2 regions of the Caballeronia sp. AZ7_KS35 genome follow, and region 1 is predicted to be linked to the other one. Evidence: riboswitches for the same ligand, from Rfam matches in the RefSeq annotation. Region 1 holds a riboswitch; the other holds the start of a gene.
What was found. A riboswitch is a leader RNA that binds a small molecule or an ion and turns the genes downstream of it on or off. The one in region 1 is predicted to bind cobalamin.

Region 1 (5,539 bases):
GGAACACAGCGCGACGATCGCCGCGCCCGACGCATACAGACCACGCACGTGCGCGCCGAAGTCGTCATACGCGATGTCCGCGCTCACGCGGCTCGCCAGTCCATGCACGCGCGATTGCGGAAAGCGCGCCTGAATGCGACGCGCGGTATCGAGCGCGCCCGCGCCGAGCACGACGATCGCCATCGGCATGGAAGCCTTCATGCACGCCATTTTTTCCCCGGCACGACGAGCAGCGAGAAATACGGCGATGCCATCGGATCGACTTCATCGAGCGGCACGATGCGCTGGTTGGTCATCGTCGCGCGCTCGACATACAACGCGCGATCGTCGAGGCCGAGTTCGCCCAGCACGCGCCGCACTTTCTCGAAGTTGCGGCCGAGCTTCATGATGACGGCCGCATCGGCTGCTTCGAGACGGCGCTTCAGATCGTCTTCAGGCAGCACGCCCGACAGCACCGACAGGCTCTGATTGCGATACACGAGCGGCACGCCGAGCACGGCCACGCCGCCGAGCATCGAGCACACGCCCGGCACGACCTCTGCATCGAAGCGTGCTGCGAGACGATCGTGCAGATACATGTATGAGCCGTAGAAAAACGGATCGCCCTCGCAGATCACGGCGACATCGCGTCCGGATTCGAGATGACCGGATATCGTGAGCGCGGCTTCGTCGTAGAACGCGCTGATGATCGTCTCGTAGCAGAGCGGCGGTTCGAGCGCTTCGGTCGTCACCGGATAGACGAGCGGCAGGCGCATCTGCGTATCGTCGAGATGCGATTCGATGATGCCGAACGCATTACCCTTCTTGCCCTTTGCGACGAAATACGCGACCACCGGCGCGGTCTTCAAAAGCCGCAGCGCCTTCACGGTGATCAGCTCCGGATCGCCCGGGCCGACGCCTAATCCAAAGAGACGTCCGCGCATCATTCGGCCTCCGAAGCAAGTGCGTTCACTGCGGCCGCTGCCATCGCGCTGCCCCCGCGCCGGCCGAGCAGCGCGACGAAGGGCACGCCGCGGCTATCGGCGGCGAGCATCGCTTTCGATTCCGCCGCGCCGATGAAACCGACCGGAAAGCCGAGAATGAGCGCGGGCTTCGGCGCGCCGGCATCGATCATGTCGAGCAGATGGAAGAGCGCGGTCGGCGCGTTGCCTATCGCGACGATCGCGCCTTCGAGTTGCGCACGCCATAGTTCGAGCGCGGCGGCCGAGCGCGTGTTGCGCATCGCGCGGGCGCGCTCGGGAATCGAGGGATCGCTCAAGGTGCAGATCACGCGGTTGTCGGCGGGCAAGCGCGCGCGCGTGATGCCCTCGGCGACCATGCGCGCATCGCACAGGATCGGCGCGCCTGCTGCAAGCGCCTTTCTTCCGATGCTGCCCGCGCCGGGCGAGAAGCGCAGATCGCTCACGATATCCACCATGCCGCACGCATGGATCAGCCGCACGGCGAGCTTCTCCAGATCGGCGGGAATGGCGGCGAGGTCGGCTTCGGCGCGGATCGTCGCAAAGGACTGACGATAAATCTCCGCGCCGTCGCGGATGTAGTCAAGCATCGGCATGGCTCCGGGCGAGCCGTTCGGCCGCCTCTTCGATGGTCAGATTGCGCGCGACGGCTCGTGCGTCGCGATGTAAGTCGTATCGTCCGGGCGCGACTGCGTAGAGCGTGACCGGAACCGGATGCGCCGCCGCGCACGAACGCTCGCAGCCGCTCAGATGCACCTGCGTCCCGTCATCCGAAGGCAGGAGCGCGGCGAGCCGGTGAGCATCGGCTTTGGTATCGGCACGGCTCTTTGCGCAGCGTTCCGAACCCGCGCACGCGATGAGGCGCGCGAGCGGTTTGTGCGCGCCGGTTGCAAGGCCGAGCGCGTGCAGCCCTTGCAGCATGTCATGCGCTGAATGCGCCGCGAGGCCGGGAATCAGCACGCTTTGCCACGGCGTCATCGTCAGGCGGCTTGCGCCGTGTGCGTCGGCGAGATTGGCGAGCGCTTCGAGCGTCGTCGCATCGAGACGGCCCAGCGGCGTTTGCGCACCCGCGTACCACGTCGCGCGATGCGGCTCCTCGTGCGCGCCGAGACGCAGCGATGCATCGGCGGGTGCGCGTGTCCATGTCGCGATATCGGCGTCGAAACGCAAGGCGTCGAGAAAGCGCGCAACGCCGATACGCGCAAGCAGATCGCGCATGCGATGTTCTTCAGGCGTCGCCAGCGCGAGAAAGCTGCGCAACACGTTCAGGACGAACATCACGAGATCGTCGCGCGAGATCGCGCCGAGCGCCGGATCGCGCATCGTTCCGGCGAGGCCGAATGCGAAGCGCGCGCCATCGTCGATGGCGGAAAGCCAAAGATCGTGCGGATGATCGAGCATCGCGAGGCGCTCGCCGGCGTCGAGCTGGAGCGCGAATTTCGGCGACAGCGCATGCAGCGACGCATCGGCCTGCATCGCATCGACGATCCGCGCGGCGAGCGCGCGCGTGCCGTCGTCCGCGAGCGGGCTCAGCATTACGTTGCGGATGTCGTCTGCGCCCGCCGTCGACGGGCCGAGGCCCGCGTCGAGGGCGATGTCGACGAGCGCGGCGTGGGCATCGTCGCGAATGCCGCGCAGTTGCAGATTCGCGCGATTGGTCACTTCGATCACGCCCGAGCCGTACTCGCGAGCCGCGCGCGCGACGGCCCGCGCCGCCCGCGTGCTCAACACGCCGCCCGCGAGACGCAGACGCGCAAGGCCGCCATCGCGCGCGGGCACGATGCGCATCAGGCCCGGGCATGCGGAAGCACGCGGCGTTGCGTTGAGCGATGAGCGGTCGAAAGAATTCAAAAGCGTGACCCGTTGGGCTTCGCGCGTGATGAGCGAACCGGTACACCCCGCCCGGTCGGCGTCGCGCGAATGCGTTGGGTCGGCAGGTCTCTTGGCTGGCAGGTCGACATTCGCGCCGGCCTTCCCGGTAAAAACCAGTGGCAGTGGAGCGCGGACTCGCTGCGTACAATTGCGGGGGCAGCCACAGTTTCGCTGTGTTCCCTTTTAAGCCCTCGGTCTCACGACCCCGGGCGCCGACGGACCTGTATTATGCCCGCTTTTATCGACCCTCCGAGCGCTTCCGGCATGTATCCGGGAACGCGATCGGAATCGCAGCAAGGAGACCGCGCATGTCGAACTGGCTGACCGTGGTGGGCATCGGCGAAGACGGCTGGCACGGACTTTCCCGCGCCGCGCGTCGCGCGCTTCTCGACGCCCAGTCGATCCACGGCGGCGAACGTCATCTCGCGTTGCTGCCGGATCGCATCGCCGCGCGCCGCATGCCGTGGCCGAAACCCTTTTCGCTCGATGCCGTGCTCGCCGACCGCGGCGACGGCAAAACGCGCATCTGCGTGCTCGCGAGCGGCGATCCGATGTGCTTCGGCGTCGGCGCGACGCTCGCGCGCGAAGTCGCCAACGGCGAAATGCGCGTCATTCCCGCGCCGTCGTCGCTGTCGCTCGCGGCGGCGCGCCTGTGCTGGGCGCTCCAAGACGCCGTCTGCGTATCGCTCGTCGGGCGGCCGGCGGCGTCGCTGCTCGCGAATCTGCATCGCGGCGTGCGCCTCATCGTGCTGAGCGCGGACGGCACGACGCCCGCCGCCGTCGCCACGCTTCTGACCGCGCATGGTTTCGGCGCGAGCCGCATGACCGTCTTCGAGCATCTCGGCGGCAGCGACGAACGCCGCATCGACGAGCGTGCCGACGACTGGCGCGAGCCCGTCGTTGCCGCGCTCAATCTCATCGCGATCGAGTGCCGGACGCACGCCGGCCACGCCGGGCCGCCGCTCACGCCCGGTCTCGCCGACGACGCCTACCGCCACGACGGCCAGTTGACGAAGCGCGACGTGCGCGCCGTGACGCTCGCGCGCCTCGCGCCGCAGCCCGGCGAACTGCTGTGGGACGTCGGCGCGGGCTGCGGCTCGATCGGCATCGAATGGATGCGCGCGCATGGCGCGTGTCGGGCGATCGCGATCGAAGCGAACGAGAGCCGTCAGCGTCTCATCGAATACAACCGCGATGCGCTCGGCGTGCCCGCGCTGCAACTCGTCAGAGGCGAAGCGCCCGCCGCGCTCGACGGCCTTCCCGCGCCGGACGCGGTGTTCATCGGCGGTGGATTGACGGTGCCGGGCCTGCTCGATGCGTGCTGGGCGCGTCTGCGTCAGGGGGGGCGGCTCGTCGCCAATGCGGTGACGCTGCAAAGCGAGGCGGCGCTCGTCGAATGGCGCGCGCGCCACGGCGGCGAGCTGACGCGCATCGGCGTCGCGCAGGCGGAACCGCTCGGCAGCTTCGACACGTGGCGTCAGGCGCTGCCGATCACCGTCCTGCACGCGAGCAAACCGTGATGCGTCATGCGTGAAGAGACGCCGGAGAAAGCCGCGCCGCTGCGCAGCGGCTACACGACAGGAAGCTGCGCGACCGCGACGAGTCTCGCGGCCGCGCGCCTCTTGCTGCTCGGTGAGACGAGCGAGCGCGCGGAGATCGTCCTGCCGAAGGGCCAGCGCGTGACGATGATGCTTTCGTTCTGCCGCCGTTTACCCGATGAAAGCGCCGCCGCCGAAGCCGGCGTCATCAAGGATGCGGGCGACGATCCCGACGTCACGCACGGTGCGCTCGTGTTCGCGCGCGTGCGACTGTCGGAGGAACCGGGCGTGCGCTTTCATGCGGGCGCGGGCGTCGGCACGGTGACGCGCGCGGGCCTCGCGCTCGCCGTCGGCGAACCGGCGATCAATCCGATGCCGCGCAAGATGATGACCGAGCATCTCGACGCGCTCGCAAAAAGCGTCGGCTATCGCGGCGGTTTCGACGTGACCATCGGCGTGGAGAACGGCGAAGCGCTCGCGCAGAAGACGATGAATCCGCGCCTCGGCATCGTCGGCGGATTGTCGATACTCGGCACGACCGGCATCGTCAGACCGTTTTCGTGCTCGGCGTACATCGCGTCGATTCATCAGGGCATCGATGTGGCGCGGGCGAACGGGTATCGGCATATCGCCGCGTGCACCGGCAACCAGAGCGAGGACGCGATGCGCGCGCGCTACGGCCTGCCCGACATCGCATTGATCGAAATGGGCGATTTCGTGGGCGCGGTGCTCAAGCATTTGCGCCGCGCGAGCGTCGACAAGCTGAGCCTGTGCGGCGGCTTCGGCAAGCTGTCCAAGCTCGCGGCGGGGCATATGGATCTGCACAGCCGCAGTTCGAGCATCGACTTGCCGCTGCTCGCCGTCTGGGCCGCCGATGCGGGCGCGAACGCCGAACTGCTGGCGTCGATGCGCGCGGCCAACACGAGTCAGGAAGCGCTCAAGCTCGCACGCGCGGAAGGCATCGCGCTCGGCGATATCGTCTGCCGACGCGCGCGCGATGTCGCGCTCGACGTGCTGCCGCCAGGCATCGAAGTCGAGACCTTCGCGATCGACCGGCGGGGCAATATCGTCGGGAGCGCGGCATGACGCGCGTGCTGCTGCTCGGCGGCACCGGCGATGCGCTCGCGATCGCGCGTGCGCTTCCTGCGACGCACGTCTACAGTCTCGCGG
Region 2 (5,539 bases), on a different contig from region 1:
TTCGCATCGGCGCTCATCGCGCGCGATTGCATCATCATGACGGGACGCGGCTGCGCGCCGCTCCGTCCGACATTCACTTCCCGAATCGTGAAATTGCTGTAGCCGAAGCCTTGCGCGGCGCTTTGCGCCTGCTTGCGGAACGAATCGATGGCTTGCGAGACGAGCTTTTGCTCGGCCGCGCGCTGCGCTTCGGGCGACAGCGAGAACGCGACGCTACCCACTTGCATCGACGAACTCATCTTGCCCGCGAGCTTCGATGCCGCCGCGAAGTCATGCGATTCGAGCACGACTTCCGTGCGCCCGCGCCACGCGGAAATCTTGCCGTCGCGATCCGTCGACGGATAGACGGTGAACGAGCCGCTCTTCGCGGTCACGCCGTCGACACCTTTGGCTTCGCGTAACGCGGCCTCGGCGCGCTGATTGAGCGTGCTGGTGAGCGACGACGGATCGGCCGCTTCCTGTTCGTAGAAGAGCGTGATGTTGACGACATCCTGCGGCACTTGCGCGCTCGCTTGTGCGGAGAGCGAGAGCACGCCCGAGGGCTGTGGCTGCGTCATCACCGTCTGCGCAGCGGCGGTTTGAGACAACGTAAGCGCGGCACCGGACATCGCGAGCAGGGCGAAGGCGGCGGCGGTTTTCTTATTGAGCATCGAAGGACTCCGTGACATCGCGTACGTGCGACGGGATTTAGTCGCAGTCGTGAAGTCGTAAGTTCCTTGTTAGACGAGGTGCTCGGTAATAAATCGCCATTGCGCTTCGGTCACGGGCGTGATCGAGAGCCGGTTGCCGCGCGCGAGCACTTGCATGTCGGCAAGCTCTGGATGTTCGCGCAACGCGGCGAGCGATATGAGCGGCGTCTTCTTCACGAACTTCACGTCGACGAGCATCCAGCGCGGCGTTTCCTGCGTCGATTTCGGATCGTAGTAATCGCTCTTCGGATCGAATTGCGTGGGATCCGGATACGCCGTCGAGCACACTTTCGCGATGCCCGCGATGCCCGGCTCCGGGCAGCTCGAATGATAGAAGAGCACGCCGTCGCCGATCTGCATCTGATCGCGCATGAAGTTGCGCGCCTGATAGTTGCGTACGCCCGTCCACGGCAAGGTTTTTTTCGGCGCGTGCGCGAGATGATCGATGCTCGCTTCGTCCGGTTCGGACTTCATCAGCCAGTAGCGCATGGTCGTGTGCATGAATCGAAGAGCGAACGGCAGGGACAAACGAAAACGGCATCGGAAAAACCGATGCCGTTTCTTGAATGAGGTCCCCGCCACAGCCGCTAGGCCGGCATCCTGAACCTGGGTTCAAGATTGGTCGCGGTAAGCAACACTTCGGGTACATCGGACTAGCGACGCGCGCGCCCGTGCTGCAAGGTTCCGCAACCGTGCCAATGTAGCATTGGTTCAAGGAATATATGACCTTGGCGTACCAGGCAGGGAAACGTCACTCTACACCAATCGTTTGCCTTCTGCAGCCTCTTCACGCTACTTCGGCAGTTTCTTTTTTCGATTGACATTGCGCGCTGATTGACTCGACGCGCATCTGCCTTATTGCGCTTCGTGTTGCGCAATGACCGCGCCCAATTGCTCGTTCATCGAGTGCATCGTGCGGCGGATTTCTTCGGCGGGGAAGGCCTCGCCGTGACGCACGCTGTCCTGCAGCTTAAGCAATTCCGACGCCAGCGAAAGCGCCGCCATCACCGCGATGCGATCCGTGCCGCGCACGCTGCTTGCATTGCGCACTTTGTTCATTTCGGCGTCGACGCGCGCGACGGCTTCACGCAATGCGCCTTCGGTTTCCGGCGAGCACGCGAGACGATACGGCTGCCCGAGAATGGATACTTCGATCTGCGTGGTCGTCATGCCTTCTCTCCCTGATGATGCTCGCCGTGCAATTCCGTTTCATGTGCTTCCCGGGAATCGGCTTCGAGGAGATCGAGTTGATTGTCGGACTCGGCATGTTGCGCGGACTTGCCGCGCGGCAGCTTTTCGAGAATCGCGTTCAGGCGGATTTGCGCGTCGTCGATTTTCGCGGACAGCGAATCGCGTTCGGACTGCAGCGTATCGCGCTCTTCGCGCACTTGCGCGAGCTCGGCCTGCACGTTCGCATAGTCGGCGCGCAGCTGTTCGAGTTGTTCCTGCAGCGCTTGATGCGCCTGCTTGTGGCGCTCGCTGATCTGGATCAGCCGGCCGATGTTTCCTGACAGTGATTCGAGTTCGTTGAGCATGTGCTGCGTCCTCTAAAGACCTCGCATTTTAGCGCGGTTCAACGGAGCTTCCGATAAATGTCTCGTTTCGAGACGTAACAACACGCGATCTAGCGCTTAATCCTTCGAATCAAGCGCATGTCGCGATGCATTCGTGTGCAGAAAACGCGAGCGCCCCGCAACGCTCGTGATGACAGGCCGGCCGCTTCTCTTTCGCTTCTCGTTCGATTCGTCATGCGCCGCGCCAGTCTGCCCGCGCGGTTTTCTTGACGGCCCCGAACCGCGCTCCTACACTTGCCGCACTTTTGGTGCTCGCATCCGCGGATCTCGTGGATGCAGTCAAACGGGAAACAGGGAGCGAAGTCGCCGCAATCGACGACGAGCCAACCTGTGCTGCCCCCGCAACGGTAAGCGACCGCAACGCAAGTTGCAAGTCGTCTCATGCGCGTTTTTGCCGCGCGAGCGTGTCGAAATTCGTCGCACGCGCGCGACTGCAAGAAACGTGTCGATGCCACTGCGCGCCATGCGCGGGAAGGCGAGACGATTGATCGCCAGCCCGGATACCGGCCGGAGTCCGACGCATCGGCGCGCATGGCGCGGTGCGTTCGTCGCGCATCGTCCTCGCGGGGAGCGGGGTCGCGCTCACGCGAAACGGAACACTTCACACATGGTATTGCCACTGGCCGCGCTCAGAAGCGGTCTCTCCCGTCATGGCGCGCTCGTTGCGGCCATCGGCGCCTTGCCGTTCGCCGGCGCTGCACAGGCGGCCCAGACGGAAGACAGCACGCAAACGCTTGCGCCCGTCGTCGTCACATCGACGCGCGCGCCGCAGCCGCTTGCCGAATCGATTCCGCAGACATCGCTTTTTGACGAGCAGGACATCGCCGATGCAAACGCAAGCGACGCGCTCGGACTCGTCGCGCTCGCGCCCGGCGTGCAGATCACGCGCAACGGCGGACCGGGCTCGAACTCGGGGCTTTTCATACGCGGTGCGGCGTCGTCGCAATCGCTCGTGCTGATCGACGGCGTGCGCGTCGAATCGGCGTCGCTCGGCGCGGCACAGCTATCGCAATTGATGCTCGACCAGATCGGGCGCGTCGAGGTCGTGAACGGCAACGTGTCGGCACTCTATGGATCGAATGCGATTGGCGGCGTCGTGCAGATCTTCACGAAGGAAGGCGAGGCGCATCCGCCGCGCTTCAACTTCGAGGCGGAGTACGGCAGCTATCACACGCAGCGGCAATCGGCGGGCGTGAGCGGCGCGCTCGACAAGGACGGCCGCACGACCTTCAGCGTGAACGTCTCGCGCGAGAAAACCGACGGCTTCTCGTCGATCGATCCGGGAATCGCGCCCGGCGCCAATCCGAACGCGAACGGCTATCTGAACGAGAGCGTCGCGGCGACGCTGCGTCACGAGTTCAGCGACAAGTGGGACGCGGGCGTGCGCTTCCTGCAATCGAACGGCATCAACAGTTTCGACGATGCCTATGGCCAGCCGACCGATATCAACGAAACGCACGATCGCGTGCGCTCGGCGTCGGTGTTCGCGAACGGCCGCGTCACGGATAACTGGACGACGCACTTCACGATCGCGCAGGGACAGGACCGCGCGAACATCGAGCAGAACGGCGTCTATACGAGCCGTTTCGATTCGGAGAACCGGCAATATACGTGGCAGAACGACGTGCGGATCAGCGACGCGCACAAGCTGCTCTTCGGCTACGAGCATCTCGATCAGACGCTCGATTCCGATCAGTTCAGCGCGCCCGACCGTCATGTGAATTCGATGTTCGCGGGTTACGTGGGGCACATCGGCGCGAACGAGTTGCAGGCGAATCTGCGCCGCGATCAGTATTCCGATTTCGGCGGCGCGAACAGCTACTATCTGGGCTACGCGTATAACTTCGACGCGCACTGGAAGGCGAGCGCGAGCTATTCGGCCTCGTTTCGCGCGCCGAGCTTCGACGATCTCTACTATCCGCTGAGCGGTAATCCGTCGATTCAGCCGGAGCGGAGTCATTCGGTCGAGGCGGCGTTGCAGTACGCATCGAATGCGCTCGGCGTGGTGCGCGTGACGCTTTTTCAGACGCGCTATTCGAATTTGATCGATTACGTGTCCGACGGCGGCTTCTACTATGTCGCGCAGAACGTCGGGCGCGCGAAGGTGCAGGGCATCGAGGGATCGTGGGCGGGGCACGTCGGCGCAACGGATGTGCGCACGGGCGTCACGTTCCAGAATCCCGTCGACGAAACGAATCACGAGGATTTGACGCGGCGCGCGCGGCATTTCGCGACGCTGACGGCGCATCGCACGATCGGGCCGTGGCGCGTCGGTGGCGAATGGATCGTGAGCGGTCAACGCAGCGATTACAATTCGACGCTCGCGGGCTACGGCATCGTGAATCTGTCGGCGCGCTACGACATCTCGAAGTCGTGGTACGTCACGGCGCGCATCGACAACCTGTTCGACAAGGACTATGAACTTGCCTACTCGTACAACACGCCACGACGCGGCGCGTACATCACGTTGGGCTGGCATCCGTCGTGAGCCGCGTGGCTGAACGTCCGCGCGCGATGGACGCGAGCCGCGCCACCGCGATCTGGATCGCGCTCGGCGCAGCGACGCTCGTCGTGCTGGTCGCGTCGCTCGCGATGGGCAGCGTCGCATTGCCCGTATCGCGCGCGATCGGCGCGCTCTTTCACGCGCACTCGGCGACGCCCGATATCGCCGATGACATCGTGCTGACCTTGCGTCTGCCGCGCGCGCTCGCGGGCTTCGCGTCGGGCGCATTGCTCGCGTTCGCCGGCGCGCTGCTGCAAGTGCTGTTGCGCAATCCGCTGGCGGAACCGTACGTGCTCGGCGTATCCGGCGGCGCGGCAACCTTCGCGCTTGCCGCGATGCTCGGGTCGCTGCCGTGGTGGGGCGTCGATATCGCGGCTTGCGCGGGCGCGTTCGCATCGATCGTACTGGTCCTCGGACTCGCGCGCAAGGACTTGTGGCAAAGCGGACAGGACGCATCGCCGAGGCTCTTGCTGACGGGTGTCGTGATCGCATCGGGATGGGGCGCGCTCATCACGCTGATCCTGAGCGTCGCGCCCGAGAACCGTTTGCGCGGCATGATCTTCTGGCTGACGGGCGATCTCAACGGCGCGGCGGCGCCATGGCCCGCGCTGATCGCGCTCGCCGTCGTGCTCGCGGTCATCGTTCCCGTCGCACCGCAACTGAACGTGCTCTTGCGCGGCGATACGACCGCGCGCGCGCTCGGCGTGCCGGTCGAGCGCTTGCGTCTGCGCGTGTATCTCGTCGCATCGATCGCGGCGGCGGCCGCCGTGACG

Region 2: linked by a shared signal. The riboswitch ahead of NCT05_RS04255 (TonB-dependent receptor domain-containing protein) and the one ahead of cobG (precorrin-3B synthase) in region 1 are both predicted to bind cobalamin.

The regions. Positions count from the first base shown of each region.
Region 1 covers NZ_JALQDV010000032.1:109,754-115,292, reverse strand. The annotation lists gene cobJ (precorrin-3B C(17)-methyltransferase) at 1-210, opposite strand, end outside; gene NCT05_RS20280 (precorrin-2 C(20)-methyltransferase) at 198-926, opposite strand; gene NCT05_RS20275 (precorrin-8X methylmutase) at 923-1,549, opposite strand; gene cobG (precorrin-3B synthase) at 1,542-2,810, opposite strand; cobalamin riboswitch at 2,875-3,063, opposite strand; gene cbiE (precorrin-6y C5,15-methyltransferase (decarboxylating) subunit CbiE) at 3,140-4,351, shown strand; gene NCT05_RS20260 (cobalt-precorrin-5B (C(1))-methyltransferase) at 4,358-5,455, shown strand; gene NCT05_RS20255 (cobalt-precorrin-6A reductase) at 5,452-5,539, shown strand, end outside.
Region 2 covers NZ_JALQDV010000001.1:888,879-894,417, forward strand. The annotation lists gene NCT05_RS04230 (SIMPL domain-containing protein) at 1-650, opposite strand, end outside; gene NCT05_RS04235 (EVE domain-containing protein) at 720-1,178, opposite strand; RNA gene ssrS (6S RNA) at 1,258-1,439, opposite strand; gene NCT05_RS04245 (cell division protein ZapA) at 1,545-1,859, opposite strand; gene NCT05_RS04250 (ATPase) at 1,856-2,224, opposite strand; cobalamin riboswitch at 2,492-2,789, shown strand; gene NCT05_RS04255 (TonB-dependent receptor domain-containing protein) at 2,871-4,751, shown strand; gene NCT05_RS04260 (FecCD family ABC transporter permease) at 4,748-5,539, shown strand, end outside.